Regions from separate parts of the Erwinia sp. 009765445 genome, predicted to be linked through region 2. Evidence: predicted binding sites of a transcription regulator. Region 2 holds the regulator's gene; the other holds the start of a gene.

Region 1 (3,423 bases), on a different contig from region 2:
GCCAGGTCACCTCGACCAGCCGCAGAGATTCCGCATCCAGCTTCAAGTTCCCGCGCTGTTGCCAGACAGCGTTAAGTCGCGCAAACAGCTTTGCATCCAGTTTGATGTCATCTTCCAGCGCGGTCAGCTTTGGCGACATCTCTTCATCCAGTGCCTGCAGAGTATCGTTGGTGTTGGCGGCGGTCATGGCACCAATTACCGCCCCGACGCGTTTCAGCATCTGGCCGCACAACTCCAGAGCCTGATAAGTATTTTCAAAAGTCGGCGCATCAGGGTTATCGGCGATGCGTTGCACTTCTTCACGCTTTTGCTGCATACCTTCTTCCAGCGCAGGACGGTAATCGCTCTCGCTGATTTTATCGAACGGCGGTGCCTGGAAAGGCAGTGTGCTTTGCTGACTGAACGGATTGATTGGCATGATTTATCTCCTTGTCTGATAAACACTTCAGCACAGGAAAAGAGACTGCGCAAGCTGGCCTCAGGCCGCCTTCACCTCAGCATTCTGCTGCCAGACGCACTGGCCGTTAACCCAGGTGCAGGCGATATTGCGGTCGTCACCCAGCGTCATCAGCACAAACAGTTTTTCCCAGATGTCGCGGCTGTTACCGTGACGCATCTGCTGCAAAGCGGAAACGGCCGGGTCCAGCACCACAAAATCAGCCTCTTTGCCCGGCATAAAATTGCCGATGCGATCCTGCAGATCCAGCGCCTGAGCACCGCCCAGCGTGGCATGATAAAACGCTTCGCAGGCTGTCAGTTTATAATGCTGAAGTTGCCCCACCTTGTAGGCCTCACCCAGCGTTTTCAGCATGCTGAAGGTGGTTCCCGCACCGACATCGGTGCCGATCCCCAGCTTCACTCCCTTCTCCCAGCAGGTTTTCAGATTGAACAGACCGCTGCCCAGAAACAGGTTAGAGGTCGGACAGAAGGCCGCCGCCGAGTCGGTGTGATGCAGGCAATCCCACTCTTTCTCTTCCAGATGCAGGCAGTGCGCAAAGACGCTGCGACGGCCGGTAAGCTGGTACTGATGATAAACGTCAAGATAACCATCATGTTCTGGAAACAACGCTTTAACCCATTCAATTTCCTGTGGGTTCTCACTCAAATGGGTATGTAGCCAGGTATCGGGATATTCCGCCTTCAACTGGCGTACTTTTTCCAGCAGAGCCGGAGAGGATGTCGGTGCGAAACGCGGGGTCAGCGCATAGCTCAGGCGGCCATGGTTGTGCCAGCGATCGATCAGTTTACGGGTTTGCTGGTAGCTCTCTTCCGGCGTCTCGGTCAGATAATCCGGCGCGTTACGATCCATCATCACTTTACCGGCGATAAGACGCATGTTGAGTGCCTCCGCCGCGCTGAACAGCGCATCCACCGACTGGGGATGAACGGTACCAAAAACCAGCGCGGTGGTGGTGCCATTACTCAGCAGCTGCTGCAGAAAGAAGGCGGACATTTTTGCCGAATGTTCCGGACAGTGATACTGGCTTTCAACCGGAAAAGTGTACTGCTGGAGCCATTCCAGCAGTTGCTCGCCAAAGGCACCGATCATTTCCGTTTGCGGATAGTGGATATGCGTGTCAACAAACCCCGGCACAATCAGTCTGCCACGATAGTCAGTCACCACGCTTTCATCAGTCAGCTGATGGCGGCCCTCTTCCCAGCTCTGTAGCGAGACAATTTCACCGCCGTTAAGCAGGAGCAAACCGTCTTCAATATAGCGGGCATGCTCAGGTAACTGCCGGGGATCGGTTACCGTCGCGGTTAGGTCAAAAAAGCTGCCACGAACAGCCTGTGTTACTGACACTGACATAGTGATTCCTTGTGAGAGCTTGTACCGCTCTCTGAGTGTTGTTGCAGGTGATGAGGTATTTATAAAAGTAAAAAGCAAAGACTATGCCAGTTGATGTAACTCATAGATTATCATTATATATCAATACATTATATAAATAAAGACTACTACAGCAGACCACCCTGTACGTAATCGTATGCGCAATCGCTTGCTTTGATATGCAAACGGTTGCTTTTCGAAATATCATCTTTCACAGCGGTTGACGGATGCTTTATTAATACTTTTACGCACCAGCAGACAGCGGGTTGTTGCCGCTGCGCACCATCAGCGTGCAACATTTCTTATTAATCATCACATTTCCTTTCTTATCACTCCCCGGGGGAAGTGGTATGGTGATGTAACCCCAAAATGTGTTGAGGAACAGTGAGATGATTGTATTTGTTACTGGTGCCACCGCGGGCTTTGGAGAGAGCATCACCCGCCGCTTTATCGCTCAGGGCCATAAAGTGATTGCGACCGGTCGTCGTCAGGAACGCCTGCAGGCGCTGAAAGATGAACTCGGTGACAGCCTCTTTATCCTGCAGCTGGATGTCCGCAACCGTGCCGGGATTGAAGAGGCGCTGGCCAGCCTGCCTGCCGACTGGCGCAATATTGACGTACTGGTGAACAATGCCGGGCTCGCGCTGGGAATTGAACCCGCACACAAAGCCAGCCTGGATGACTGGGAAGCAATGATTGATACCAACAACAAAGGCCTGGTCTATATGACCCGCGCCGTGCTGCCAGCAATGGTGGAACGCAACATCGGGCATATCATTAATCTGGGCTCTATTGCCGGAAGCTGGCCCTATGCCGGTGGCAACGTTTATGGAGCAACCAAAGCCTTTGTACGCCAGTTCAGTCTTAACCTGCGAACCGACCTGCACGGCACCGCCCTGCGCGTCACGGATATCGAGCCAGGTCTGGTTGGCGGAACGGAATTTTCAAACGTGCGCTTTAAAGGTGACGATGCCAAAGCCGACAGCGTGTATGAAGGTGCCGAACCCCTGACCGCAGAAGACGTCACGGAAGCGGTTTACTGGGTGGCGACGTTGCCGAAGCACGTCAACATCAATACGCTGGAGATGATGCCGGTAGGCCAGACGCTGGCCGGTCTGAAAGTGCATAAAGCTTAATAGCGTGTTGTGTGGCGGGCTGGTCGTCCGCCACTGTGTTGAACAGTTCCTGTTGCCAGCAACCAACCCGATTCAGGCTCGTCCCCATCCCGCCACAATAATCAACATGCCACTAAATGCCACCGCTGCGCCCAGCCAGTCGTAATGACTGAGTTTGACCCCATCGATAAAACGCAACCATAACAACGCGGTCACCACATACACCCCGCCGTAAGCCGCGTAAACCCGCCCACTCGCCGCCGGATGCAACGTCAGCAACCAGACAAACAGCGCCAGACTTGCCGCCGCAGGTAACAGCAGCAGCACCGAAGCCCCTTTTCTCAGCCAAAGCCAGGGGAGAAAGCAGCCAATAATTTCCGCCAGCGCGGTAAGAAAAAACAGCAGTGTTGTTTTTAGTAACATACTAATCTCTCTGAATCATAAACGATGTCACAGGCTTCAGTACGGACCCGGCGAGGC
Region 2 (3,423 bases):
CTGCATAACACCAAAAGCTGGCAGGTACATATCAGTGGCGAGAAAACCTGCAACGCTGAGCAGCGCGAGGTAAATAATAAATCCTTTAGATGGCATTCTGTTGCTCTTTATCAGGTGAATGAAACGCTGCGCAGTGTAATTGAGTGGCAAAGCGCTTGTGAAACGGTAATATTTGCAGGTTGCGTTCAAAAAAATTGCAGGCAAATTATGTGGTCAGAACATTCCCTTGAAGTGGTCGATGCCGTGGCGCGCACCGGGAGTTTCACGGCGGCGGCGGCAGAGCTGCACCGCGTGCCTTCTGCTATCAGCTATACCATCCGTCAACTGGAAGAGTGGCTGGCTGTTCCTCTGTTTGAGCGGCGTCACCGCGATGTGGTGCTGACGGATGCCGGACGGCTTTTTAGTCAGGAAGGGCGTAGTGTTATCAAAAAAATGCTTTCCACCCGGCGTCAGTGTCAGCAGGTCGCTAATGGCTGGCGGGGGCAGATCAATATCGCTGTCGACCGCATTGTTAAACCGGCGAGGAGCCGCCAGCTGGTGGTGGATTTTTACCGCCATTTTCCTGATATGGAGCTGCATCTGACGTCGGAAGTGTTTAACGGCGTCTGGGACGCACTGGCCGACGGGCGGGTGGATGTGGCAATCGGCGCAACCCAGGCTATCCCGGTGGGGGGGCGCTTCGCCTTCCGCGATATGGGGATGCTGAACTGGCGCTGTGTGGTGAAGGCCGATCATCCACTTGCTCAGCTGGAGGGGGAGGTCAGCGATGAGGAGATTGGCGATTGGCCCTCACTGGTGCTGGAAGATACCTCCCGTGCTTTACCCAAACGGACTACGTGGACGCTGGATAATCAGCGCAGGCTGGTGGTGCCGGACTGGGAAAGTGCGTTTGACTGTCTGCTGGCCGGGCTGTGTGTTGGAATGGTACCGGGGCATTTTGCCCGGCCATTTTTGCAGAACGGGGAACTGGTTGAGCTGGCGCTTGAGTCAGTATTTCCGGACAGCCCATGCTGCGTCAGCTGGGCGGAGCAGCAGGCTTCACCAGCACTGAGCTGGCTGCTGGAGTATCTGGGGGAAACCGGCACGATGAACAGTGAGTGGCTGCGGGAAGAAACCTGAGGGGCGAATAAATTCTCCCCTCAACTGAGATCTGCACGATTGTAAGGGTGGGATTCATTCCGCCCTTAACGTCTAGCGGCGGTAATCGACAAACGGACCGTCTGCCACCGAGCGGCGTTCGATCAGGTTGGGATGCACTTCAATGGTTTGTGGCTCTTCGCGCTTGCTGGTAATGCGGTCGAGCAGCATTGCAAAGGCAGTTTCGCCCAGCTGTTGTTTAGGCTGGTGAACCGTGGTCAGCGCCGGGGTGAAATAGCGGGCATTGCGCACGTTATCATAACCGATCACCGAAATATCCTGCGGTACGCGCAGGCCCATCTCATCCGCCGCGCAGATGGCGCCCATGGCCATCACATCGCCGCCGCAGAAGACCGCCGTGGGGCGCTGCTTCTGAGACAGAATCTGCTGCATGGCACGGTAGCCAGACTCTGGTTCGAAATCTCCCTGTACCAGCCACTCATCTCGAACTGAAATTCCCGCTTCGGAAAGTGCTTTCAGAAAACCGGCATGGCGGCCACCGCCAGTATTACGTTCCATTTGTCCCGGGATCACCCCGATATCACGGTGACCGCGGTCAATCAGATAGCGGCCCGCCATATAGCCTCCTTCAAAGGCATTATCCAGCACGGTATCGGTGAAATCGCCGCGTGATTCGCCCCAGTCCATTACCACCATTGGGATATTGCGATTGTTTTCCAGCATAGTGATCAGCGGCTCCGGATATTCCGAGCACATCACCAGCAGACCATCGACGCGCTTTTGCGCCATCATCGACAGATATGCCTGCTGCTTTTGCAGATCGTTATGGGCATTGCCCAGGATCAGGGTATAACCCTGATCAAAGCAGCAGTTCTCCACTGCTTCGATGATCTCGGCAAAATAGGGCGCTTCGCTGGAAGTGGCCAGCAGACCAATGGTTTTGGTATGGTTAACCTTCAGGCTGCGGGCGACAGCGCTGGGAGAATAATGCAATTCTTTGATTGCGGCCCATACGGCTTCCTGCGTCTCTTCAGCGACAAAGCGGGTTTTATTGATGACGTGGGAGACAGTGGTGGTGGACACCCCTGCACGTTTGGCCACATCTTTTATTGTTGCCATTAACTAGCTACTCCTGCACTTATCGTAACGTACTGATAAGCATATTGTTAAACGTTTGCCTGGATACGCAAAAACCGGACGTCTGGGGGCACTTTTTGCGGTGGATTCCGGAGACGTCAGGAAGGAAAAAAGGGTATTTCAACCCGTCATTGCGCACGCGGCACGCAGTCTGCCGGGGGTTGCGCAACGAAAAAAAGAATTCTAACAAGCCTGAGCACAGAAAACGAGATTTTTACCGACAAGTATGGGAAAATCGATGACGTTATAAACTGTAAGGGTATTAAGGAGTCGTGATGGATACCGATCTGAAGTTTTCAATACTGACAACCGTTTGCGCTTTGCTGATGATTGTCGCTTTCAGTTTTACCGCAGTAATGCACTAAGCCTTACGGGCCGCTCATCAGAACGGCCCCGTCTCTTCTGCCGACCTGTTAGCGAATCGTTTTCGGCGTCATCATCCTGCGGGCACCAATATAGTGGCGCTGCCAGTAATCATCGCTCAGAGCACTAACCTGAATATCCTTGCCGGTGCGCGGTGACTGAATGAATTTACCATTGCCCAGATACACGCCAACGTGGTCAGCTGTGCCGCGACCATTGATGCGGAAAAACACCAGATCGCCTTTTTCCAGCTCGCCACGTTTGATATTAGCCGCATCGCGCAGGTGATACATTTCATTGGCAGTGCGGGGGATTTTAAACTTCACCAGGTCTTTATAGGCATACCAGACCAGGCCGCTGCAGTCGAAACCGGTTTCTGGTGAGGTGCCACCCCACTGGTACGGCTTACCCAACTGCCCCATCAGTTTGTTCATCGCCGTTTCACGAGCTTTCTGATAGCGGGCACGGTGTGCCTTGCTGAGCTTCAGCGGGGCTGCTGCACCGTAGGTCAGATCTTCAGTCTCTTCGACCGGATTGCCGCGATGGCGACCGTAGCGTCTTTTGTACACCAGCTTTTCACGTTCTGCCGGGGCCGTTTTAAGAGAGTCTCGTTTTTTGAGTTTAAATTTCTGAACAGAGGTTAAGCGGGACTTTTTCGGGCTGGACTCTTTAACTTTCTTGCCGGAAATGACTTTAACGGGCGTTTTCTTGGTAGAGCTGGCTTTAACCGGACGTCGCTTGCGACGCTGGTCTTCACTGGCTGTCGTAGGGTTGTCGACTTTGTGGTGGTTTGCATTAATAGGGGCATGTGGCGATGCGTGCGCC

Evidence for each region. The regulator PurR, encoded in region 2, represses purine synthesis genes. The targets are predictions, from matches to a motif close to CANGCAAACGTTTGCNTG.
Region 1: a site for PurR is predicted at 2,007-2,024, ahead of guaD (guanine deaminase). Genes of this name have one in related genera too.

Annotation. Positions count from the first base shown of each region.
Region 1 is NZ_JBYUWC010000002.1:243,132-246,554, forward strand. It holds gene dcp (peptidyl-dipeptidase Dcp) at 1-418, opposite strand, end outside; gene guaD (guanine deaminase) at 479-1,810, opposite strand; gene ydfG (bifunctional NADP-dependent 3-hydroxy acid dehydrogenase/3-hydroxypropionate dehydrogenase YdfG) at 2,218-2,964, shown strand; gene AC3Y5R_RS03165 (YnfA family protein) at 3,037-3,366, opposite strand.
Region 2 is NZ_JBYUWC010000010.1:74,285-77,707, reverse strand. It holds gene punC (purine nucleoside transporter PunC) at 1-96, opposite strand, end outside; gene punR (DNA-binding transcriptional activator PunR) at 208-1,119, shown strand; gene purR (HTH-type transcriptional repressor PurR) at 1,192-2,217, opposite strand; gene cydH (cytochrome bd-I oxidase subunit CydH) at 2,511-2,600, shown strand; gene AC3Y5R_RS12745 (C40 family peptidase) at 2,649-3,423, opposite strand, start outside.